Regions from separate parts of the Micromonospora sp. NBC_00362 genome, predicted to be linked through region 1. Evidence: riboswitches for the same ligand, from Rfam matches in the RefSeq annotation. Region 1 holds a riboswitch; the other holds the start of a gene.
What was found. A riboswitch is a leader RNA that binds a small molecule or an ion and turns the genes downstream of it on or off. The one in region 1 is predicted to bind cobalamin.
Positions count from the first base shown of each region.

Region 2: another riboswitch for cobalamin. It lies ahead of OG992_RS07780 (ribonucleoside-diphosphate reductase subunit alpha); the one in region 1 lies ahead of OG992_RS01295 (acyl-CoA thioesterase).

Region 1 is NZ_JAPENH010000001.1:283,739-288,642, reverse strand. It holds gene OG992_RS01305 (GNAT family N-acetyltransferase) at 1-97, opposite strand, end outside; gene OG992_RS01300 (zinc-dependent alcohol dehydrogenase family protein) at 635-1,627, opposite strand; gene OG992_RS01295 (acyl-CoA thioesterase) at 1,737-2,183, opposite strand; cobalamin riboswitch at 2,386-2,600, opposite strand; gene OG992_RS01290 (copper resistance protein CopC) at 2,731-4,824, shown strand; gene OG992_RS01285 (copper chaperone PCu(A)C) at 4,890-4,904, shown strand, end outside.
Region 2 is NZ_JAPENH010000001.1:1,677,168-1,682,071, forward strand. It holds gene OG992_RS07775 (ribonucleotide-diphosphate reductase subunit beta) at 1-502, opposite strand, end outside; gene OG992_RS07780 (ribonucleoside-diphosphate reductase subunit alpha) at 559-2,877, opposite strand; cobalamin riboswitch at 3,069-3,286, opposite strand; gene OG992_RS07785 (enolase C-terminal domain-like protein) at 3,719-4,904, shown strand, end outside.

The DNA of each region.
Region 1 (4,904 bases):
GGTAACGGTCGGCGGGGATCCACCCAACGGGCTCGGTCACGATCCACGGCGTCACGCGGTCGAGGTCCGCGGGGGCGGTAGCGCGGTAGGAGATCACGTGCAGAGGCTAGCGAAGCTCAGAGGATGATTCGCGCGGACGGAAGGGCTCCTCTCGCTCGGCTAGAGCAAGGCTCCAGTGCCTGCGGCTCAAGTCCCTGCGGACTCAAGCGGATCTCCTCGTTGGGCAGTCGTAGACCGTCCAGCCTCCCCAGGACGGGGACAAGGTGGAGCGCCCTACCGGGCGAACGACCTTGTTCCCGTCTGGGCAAACGTTCCGACGGTGGCAGGTTCCTCACCTACCGGCTGAACGAGATGTGGTCATCGCAACCATCGGCCTGATGGGTTAGAGCAAGAGTTCGCTCCTGCACCGCCGCGCGTGGTTCCTTACGACCCTGTTTAGGGCCGGCGCCAGCCATCCCGAAACAACACGCCTGACCACTTCGCCAACCTGCACCCAATCTGCTCCCAGTTGCGGGGCCAGGCCCACCAACAGCTCACTGCCTTGACCTGCGCACACTCCCCTGCAAGGCCACCTAGAACCTTGTCGACCGCTGCGCAGAACCACAGAGCACTCCGCGGGAACGAACGGCTCGGCTCAACCGGCGACGTCCACGACGACCTTGCCCTCGGCGGTGCCGCCGGCAACCAGGTCGTGGGCGTCCATGACCGTGTCGAGCGTGAACGCTCGCGGGTCCAGTCGCGGGCGCAACGCGCCGGCATCGGCCAGCGCCGCGATCTCGCGCAGGATGTCGCCGTGGTGTTCGCGGCCCCGGCCGGTGAGCATCGGCAAGAGGGTGAACACCCCGGAATAGGTCGCGCCTCGGAACGACAGCGGGGCGAGCGAGTGTGAGCCCCAGCCCAGCGCGCTGACGACGTGCCCGTGGTAGGTGCGTACCGCCGCGAACGACGCGTCGAGCGTCGCGCCACCGACGTTGTCGACGACGATGTCGAACCCTTCGCCGCCGGTGTACCTCTCGACGTACTCCTCGACCTTGCTCGTCGTGTAGTCGATCGGCACGGCGCCCAGGCTCTCGATCACCCGCATGCTCGCCGGCCCGCCCGTGGCGTACGCCTCGGCGCCGCGCGCCTGGGCGAGTTGCACACCCACGTATCCGACCCCGCCGGCACCGCCGTGCACCAGCACCTTCTGGCCGGCGTGGACCCCAGCCCGGTCGACGAGCCCCTCCCAGGAGGTGATCGCCGCCAGGGGCAGCGCGGCGGCCTCCCGCATCGAGAGTGCCTTCGGCTTGTGGGCAAGCAGCCGGGCGTCCACTGCGGCGTACTCGGCCAGCGAGCCCTGAAGGCCGCCGACGCCCCCGCACAGCCCGTACACCTCGTCTCCCGGCGCGAAGCCGGTCACGTCCGCGCCGACCGCCGCGACGATACCGGCGAGGTCCAGGCCGAGCACCGCAGGCAGCTCGACACGCGCGTGCGCGGCCTTTCCAGCCTGGATCTTCGTGTCGAGCGGGTTGACCCCGCTGGCGACGATCCGCACCAGCACCTGCCCGCGCTCGGGGGTGGGTTGATCGATCTCCTCGACCGTCAGCGGAACGTTGAACTCCCGCAACACCGCAGCGCGCATAACCATCCACACTCTCCGTGATCGAGGCTTCACGTGGACGCTATCCGACCGGATAGGCGGCGGGGCGGGTTCCTCGGACCGCGCCAGCGCCGCCACGGGCGGGCCCGAGCGCTGGTCAGTCGTCTTCGGCACCGTCGAGCAACGCGCGTCGCAGCGCCAGTCGGTGCTTCCGGCGGATCTCCGCCTCCCGGTACCGACGCCGGTCCCCGTCGGTCTCCGGTAGCAGCGGCGGCACCGTCCGAGGCTGACCGTCGTCGTCGATGGCGACCATGACCAGGTGGGCGGTGGCCACGTCGGTGGGCGGCACCGCCCGGTCCCACCGGTCGGCGGTCACCTTGACGGCCACCTCCATCGAGCTGCGGCCGGCCCAGGTGATCCGGGCGTCGACGTGCACGACGTCGCCGACCCGCACCGCGCGGAGGAACGCCGTCTCGTCGATGGCGGCGGTCACCGCCGGCCCGTCGGAGTGCCGGGCGGCGACCACACCGGCGACGGAGTCGATGAGGTTGAGGATCCGGCCGCCGTGCACCGTACCCATCAGGTTGGTGTGGTGCTGGTCCATGATCTGCGAAAGGGTCAGGTGCGACGCCGACGGCGCTCGGCCGGCGATGGTGGTGGTGGTGGTGTCATGCACAGCGGCAGTCCGTCCCTCGGGAAACCACACCGCCGGGTCGCGGACACACGCTGACGAGGACCTGGCCGTGCACCACGCGCACGGCCCGTCACCCGCTCAGCCCACCCGCGAGGCCGACGGCAGCGCACACGGTTGTGTACGCGGCGCCGGCAGGTCTTCGGACTCGCGGGCCTGACCGGTCGCGCCGGTCCCCTACTGGCCGTCGCTTCCCAGGCCGTTGGCCCAGTGCTGATGACGGCGGTCGTTCCCACTCACCGCTGCGGGGCAGCCCCGGATTTTCACCGGGTTCCCTCTTACGACGCCCCGCCGGTCACGACGGGGCGAACCAGCGCCGTCGGCAGCATAGCTGGCCAGGGAATGTGTCCACCCGGGGCGTCCCGCCGCGGCGACGGATGGCCTGATCGTCAACTTTTGTCGTCTGAGGAAGAAGATCGCCAGCTATTGAAAAAAGTCTCGCGAGGGTGAGGATATCCAGATGCGTCGTCTCCCCCAGACTTGCGGGCGGGTGGTCTCGGGCCTCCTCGCGTTCCTCCTCGCCTCGGCGGTCGCCCTCCTCGCGTCCGCCCAACCCGCCGCCGCGCACGGGACCCTCGCCATGTCCACACCGGCGAGCGGCGCCGCAGTGCGCGAGCCGTTGACGGAGGTGCGGCTGTACTTCACCGAGAAGGCCGCCGCCAATGCGTTCTTCACGATCACCGCCCCGGGCGGCGTCCGTGTCGATAACGGCTGGTCGTATGGGGAGCCGAAGCCACTGGACAAGCCGGTACGGGAGTACTTCCTGGTCAACGGTCAGTTCGAGCCACGGGAGTACACGACGGGGTTCCCCGCGGTGGTGTCCGTCGCCCACCTGCCCGCCAAGGGCCAGTACTCGGTGAGCTACCTGTCGGTCGCCTCGGACGGCGACACCGTGCGGGGCACCCTGACCTTCCGCTACGACGGTCGGGTGACGGCAGCGCCGAAGGGGTGGAGCCCGCCGTCGACCCAACCGGACCCGGCGCTGGTGACCGCCACCGAGCAGCACAACTCGTCCGGGCAGGCCTCGGCGGTGCCGACCACCGCCGACGATCCGTCGACCCCGCCGGCCGCGGCGGCCCCGTCGACCGGGTCGACCGAGGAGAGCGGTCCCGGGGCACCGGCCTGGGCCGGCTGGGCGGCGGCGGTCGCGGCGGTCGGGGCGGCGGTCGGGTTCGTCGTCTGGCGTCGCCGATCCGCCGGCACACCCACCGGCCGGGGCCGTGCCTCGGCGGCGACCTCCGGTCGACGCGGCGGTGGCGCCCGTACCACGAATAGGGCCGGCACTGGCAATACCGTCGGCGGCAAGGCCGCCGGGGACAAAACCGCCGGGGGCAAGACCGTCGGCGGCAAGACCGCCGCTGGCAAGACCGTCGGGGGCAAGGCCGGTGCGGCGACCGGCGTCGTCGCGCGTACTGCGAGCGACAAACGGCGGCCCGCCACAGTGCCGGCGGCGCGCAAGGGCACCACGGTCGTCACGGCCCGCACGGGCGTTGCGGTCGATCCGACGCCTACCGATCAGGTGACCACGGCCCTCGCCAGCACGGACGACGAGCTGACAGTCGACACCGGACCACGGCCCGACACGGACCTCGCCGCCGCGACGCCTGGGTCCCGGTTGAGCAACACCCACCTGGCGCTGTTCGTCGGTGGCCTGGTGGCGGCCCTGTTGGCCGGGTTCGGGTTGGCCCGTATCGGCACCGCCGACGAGAGTCCGGCGACCAGCAACGCACGACCGTCAGCCGGCGGATCGCCCGCCTCGGGACAGGTGGGCTCCGCGACCGACGGGCACCAACACCCGGCGGGCACCGGGCCGCACACGCATCGGGGTGACGACGCGACAGGCGCGACGCTGGCGACCGGCACGACGGTCAGCGCCGGTGGGTACACCCTGCAACCGCTGGAGCGGTCCCAACCCCCTGGTGTACGCGCCGACTACCGGTTCCGCATCGTCGGGACCGACAGGCAGCCGGCAACGACCTTCGCTGTCGTCCACGACAAGCCATTGCACCTGATCGTGGTCGGCCGCGACCTGTCCGGCTACCAGCACCTGCACCCGACGATGGCACCCGAAGGCACCTGGAGTGTCCCCCTGACGCTGGCCCGGCCCGGGGGCTACCGCGTCTACGCCGACTTCTCCGTCACCGCGGCCGACGGCAAGCAGCAGCCCCTCGTGCTCGGCGTCGACCACACGGTGCCCGGCGCGCACAACCCGACCGTGCTGCCGCCCGCGGCGGCACAGGCGACGGCTGGCCCGTACACGGTCTCGATGACCGGCGCCCCGACGGTGGGGGTGACGGCGCCGATGCACTTCCAGGTCAGCGCCGACCCGACCGTACCGGCGCAGTTGGAACGGTACCTGGGCTCGTACGGGCACCTGGTCGTCGTCCGTGAGGGCGACCTCGGCTACGTGCACGTCCACCCCGAGCAGGAACTGGTCGACGGGACCGTCAAGTTCTGGCTGACCGCGCCGAGTTCAGGCCGGTACCGGGCCTTCTTCGACTTCCAGGTCGCCGGCACTGTGCACACCGGGGAGTTCACGATCAACGTTCCCTGAGTCCGGAACTTTCTCCGAGCTGCGGCCGACCAACCTCCCAGCAGCAACCATCGGAGGAAGAACACATGCGCACCACCAGC
Region 2 (4,904 bases), 1.4 Mb from region 1:
AGCAGATCAGGTTGAGCAGGAACGTGCGCCGGTCCTCGCGGGATCGCAGCTCCCGCAGGTCGGTCAGGGAGTCGATCCACCGGAAGCAGAACTCGGCCTTACGACGGATCGAGGGGATGTTCTCGATGGCCGCGAAGGCCTCGAAGCGTTCGGTCTCGTCGGGCACGTACGTGTCGAGCAGGTTGAGATAGAACTGGACGTGCACGGCCTCCTCGAACAGCTGGCGGGACAGGTAGAGGCGACCCTCCGGGCTGTTGACGTGCTGGTAGAGGTTGAGCACCAGGTTGTTGGCGACGATCGTGTCACCGGTGGCGAAGAACGCCACCAGGCGGCTGACCAGGTGCCGTTCGGCCGGCGACAGCTTGTCCAGGTCGGCGAGGTCGGCGTGCAGGTCGACCTCCTCGACCGTCCAGGTGTTGCGGATCGCGTCGCGGAACCGGTCGAAGAAGTGCGGGTAGCGCATCGGGCGGAGAGTCAGGTCCATCCCGGGGTCGAGCAGCATGTGCGTGGTCCTCGTGTCGGTGGTGCTGGCATCGGTGGTGGCGGCGTCGGCGGGAGTCACTGGCAGGCCTCGCACGACTCGGGGTTCTCCAGCGAGCAGGCCAGCGCCTCCGCGTCGACGACGACGGGTGCGACGGCGCTGACGGTGGCCTGCTGGATCCGCGTCGCGGGGCGCGAGCGCAGGTAGTAGGTGGTCTTCAGCCCGGCCTTCCACGCGTACAGGTACATCGAGGAGAGCTTGCCGATGGTCGGCGCGGCCAGGAACAGGTTCAACGACTGGGACTGGTCGATGAACGGGGCGCGGGCGGCAGCCAGGTCGATCAGCGCCCGCTGCGGCAGCTCCCACGCGGTGCGGAACAACTCCCGTACGCCGGCCGGCAGCTCGGCGATGTCCTGCACCGACCCCTCCGCCCGCTTGATCGCCGAACGAATCCGCTCGGTCCACAGACCGCGGGCCTTCAGCTCGCGTACCAGAGCGGTGTTGACCTGGAGGAACTCCCCCGACAGGGTCTCGCGCTTGAACAGGTTGGACACCTGCGGCTCGATGCACTCGTAGCACCCGGCGATCGAGGCGATGGTCGCGGTCGGTGCGACCGCCACGAGCAGCGAGTTGCGCAGCCCGTACGCCTCGACCCGCTCGCGCAGCGCGTCCCACCGCGCGGTCTGCGTACCCTCGACACCCCACAGGTCGGGCTGGAGCTGGCCTCGCGCGGCCCGGGTCTGCGGGTACGCCGGGTGCGCGCCGAAGTCGCGCGCCAGGTCGGCGGAGGTCTCCAGCGCGGTCAGGTACAGCTCCTCGCTGATCCGGGTGGACAGCTCGCGGGCGGCCGGCGAGTCGAACGGCAGCCGCAGCGCGAAGAACACGTCCTGTAGGCCCATCAGCCCGAGCCCGACCGGCCGCCAGCGGGGGTTGCTCGCCGCCGCCTGCGCGGTCGGGTAGTAGTTGATGTCGATGACCCGGTCGAGGAAGGTCACCGCGGTCCGCACCGTGGCGCGCAGCCGCTCCCAGTCGATGCCGCCGTCGGTGAGGTGTGCGGCGAGGTTCACCGAGCCGAGGTTGCACACGGCGGTCTCGGTGTCACTGGACACCTCGACGATCTCGGTGCAGAGGTTCGACAGGTGCACCACGTTGCCCGGCTCGGCGGTCTGGTTGCAGAGCCGGTTGGCGGCGTCCTTGAAGGTCATCCAGCCGTTGCCGGTCTGGGCGAGGGTCCGCATCATCTTCCCGTACAGCTCCCGTGCCGGAACCTGCCGCACGTAGCGGCCCTGCGCCTCGGCCTCCCGGTACGCGGCGTCGAACCGCTCCCCCCACAGGTCGGGCAGCTCGGGCACCTCGTGCGGGTCGAACAGCGACCACAGCTCGTCGGCCTCGACCCGGCGCATGAACTCGTCTGGAATCCAGTTGGCCAGGTTGAGGTTGTGGGTGCGCCGGGCGTCCTCGCCGGTGTTGTCCCGCAGTTGCAGGAACTCCTCGATGTCCGGGTGCCACGGCTCCAGGTAGACGCAGGCCGCCCCCTTGCGCCGGCCACCCTGGTTCACCGCGGCGACGCTCGCGTCCAGCGTGCGCAGCCACGGCACGATCCCGTTGGACTGCCCGTTCGTGCCCCGGATCAACGCGCCGCGGGAGCGGACCCGGGAGTACGCGATGCCGATGCCACCGGCGAACTTGGACAGGTTGGCGACCTGGGCGTACCGCTGGTAGATGGAGTCCAGCTCGTCGAGCGGGGAGTCGACCAGGTAGCAGGAGGACATCTGGGTGTGCCGCGTCCCGGAGTTGAACAAGGTCGGTGAGCTGGGCAGGTAGGCCAGGCTGGACATCAGTCGGTAGAAGCCGACCGCCTCGTCCGCCGTCCGGGCCAGGCCGCAGGCCACCCGCAGCAGCCAGTACTGCGGGGTCTCCAGCACCAGTCGGCTGGTGGGGTGGCGCAGCAGGTAGCGGTCGTACACCGTGCGCAGGCCGAAGTACTCGAACCGGCGGTCGCCGTCCGGGTCGATGGCGTGGTCGAGCGTCGTGGCGTGCGCGTCGACGAACGCGGCGGTGTCGTCACCGATCAGGCCCTCGGCGTGGCCGGCCCGGATCGCCGCGCTGAACGAGGTGATGCCCTGTCGACGCACCTCCTTGTCGACGTAGCCGGCCAGCAGCCGCGCGGCGAGGCGCGAGTACTGCGGCTCCTCGCCGATCATCTCGGCCGCGGTCTGGATGGACAGCCGGTCCAGTTCGGCAGTGGTCGCGCCGTCGTAGAGGCCGCTGATGGTGCGGGTGGCCACCCGCATCGGGTCGACGTCGGTCAGGTCGTCGGCCCACCGCTCGACCGCCCGGACGATCTTGTTCACGTCCACGGGTTCGGTGCCGCCGTCGCGCTTGCGGACCTGCATCGGCGTCCGCCGCAGGATCGCGTCGCCGCTGGCCGGGACTACCTCGGTGACTGTCACCACTCGCTCCTCGGAGTTCGAGACCTGGTGGTCCGGACGCGAGGAGACAGACACCGGCGGACGCCACGCCAGCACGGCGTGGGTCAGGTGGCGTCAGCCGTCCCACGCGGCCTCGGACCGCCGCCCACCCGGGTGCGGGTACGCGGCGCGCTGGCAGGTCTTCGGACTCGCGGGCACGACCGGACTCGCCGGTCTCCTACTGGCCGTCGCTTCCCAGGCCGATTGGTGGCCCAGTGCTGATGACGGCGGTCGTTCCCACTCACCGCTGCGGGACAGTCCCGGATTTCCACCGGGTTCCCTGTTGCCTCGACCGCCCCGGATGAGCGGCCGAACCAGCTGCGCTCGACACCATATATAGGGACACAGCCGTTGTCACACCCCACATGTCGGTCTCGGGCGTGTCGGCGACTCACTCGGTGACCACCGTCACCACCCCGGCCGACCACCCCACGCCGACCGAGGCCGGGCACCAGAGACCGGACTCTCCCCGCGCGTGTCGACAGTCGACAAAGATTTGATGTATCGAGGCCACGGCACCGTAGAGTGCTCCCATACGTCGACGTCAATGCCTTGGCGCGAGGGGGAACATCCAATCTCCACAACCCGCCACCCCCGCCACCTTCGCCCGTCTACCGGCACGATGGGCGACAAGGCGGAACGACCCTGCGGCGCAAACATCATATGTCTGTGGGCCTACGGTGATCGACATCGTTGACGGGCTGGAGCAGCCCTCCGTATACTCCCAGTGATCATCTGATCTTTAGCCGAGCCGGGCGAGGAGCGCATGCCGCAGATCACCGCCGTCACCGTCGAAGACGTCCGCTTCCCCACCTCCCTGACCGCTGACGGGTCAGACGCCATGAACAAGGACGGCGACTACTCGGCGGCCTACGTCGTCCTGCACACCGACGGCGTCGACGGCGCGGGCGCGCCACTCGCGGGGCACGGCCTGACCTTCACCATCGGCCGAGGCAACGACATCGTCGCCGCGGCGGCGGTCCACCAGGCACAGCTCCTGGTGGGCCTGGACGTGGCGACGATGGCAGCGGACATGGGCGCTGTCTACCGCCTCCTCACCTCCGACTCGCAACTGCGCTGGCTCGGCCCGGAGAAGGGTGTCGTCCACCTGTCCCTGGCCGCCGTGTTGAACGCGTCGTGGGACCTGGTCGCCCGACTCGCCGACAAGCCGCTGTGGCGGCTGCTCGTCGACATGTCCCCCGAGCAACTCGTCGACATCGCGGACCTGCGCTACCTGTCCGACGCGCTGACCCGCGACGAGGCACTGGCCATCCTGCGGGCCAAGGAGGGCACGAAGGCCGCCCGCCTCGCCGAGCTCGACCGGACCGGCTACCCCGCCTACACCACCTCCGCGGGTTGGCTCGGCTACGGCGACGACAAGCTGCGCCGGCTGTGCCAGGAGGCGGTGGACACCGGCTACGGCTACGTCAAGCTCAAGGTGGGCGCCAACCTCGACGACGACATCCGCCGATGCGCTATCGCACGCGAGATCCTCGGGCCGGATCGCAACCTGATGATCGACGCCAACCAGGTGTGGGACGTCGGTCAGGCCATCGACTGGGTCACCGCCCTCGCGCAGTTCACGCCACTGTGGATCGAGGAGCCGACCAGCCCCGACGACATCCTGGGCCACGCCGCCGTCCGCCGCGCCGTCGCTCCGATCGGCGTCGCCACCGGCGAACACTGCCACAACCGGGTGATGTTCAAGCAGCTGTTCCAGGCCGAGGCCATCGACTTCTGCCAGCTCGACACCGGCCGGTTGGCCAGCATCAACGAGATCGTCGCCGTGCTGCTGCTCGCCGCGAAGTTCGACGTCCCGGTGTGCCCACACGCCGGCGGTGTCGGCCTGTGCGAGATGGTCCAACACGTGTCGGTGCTCGACTACGTCGCGGTCTCGGGAGACCTCACCAACCGGGTCACCGAGTTCGTCGACCACCTGCACGAGCACTTCA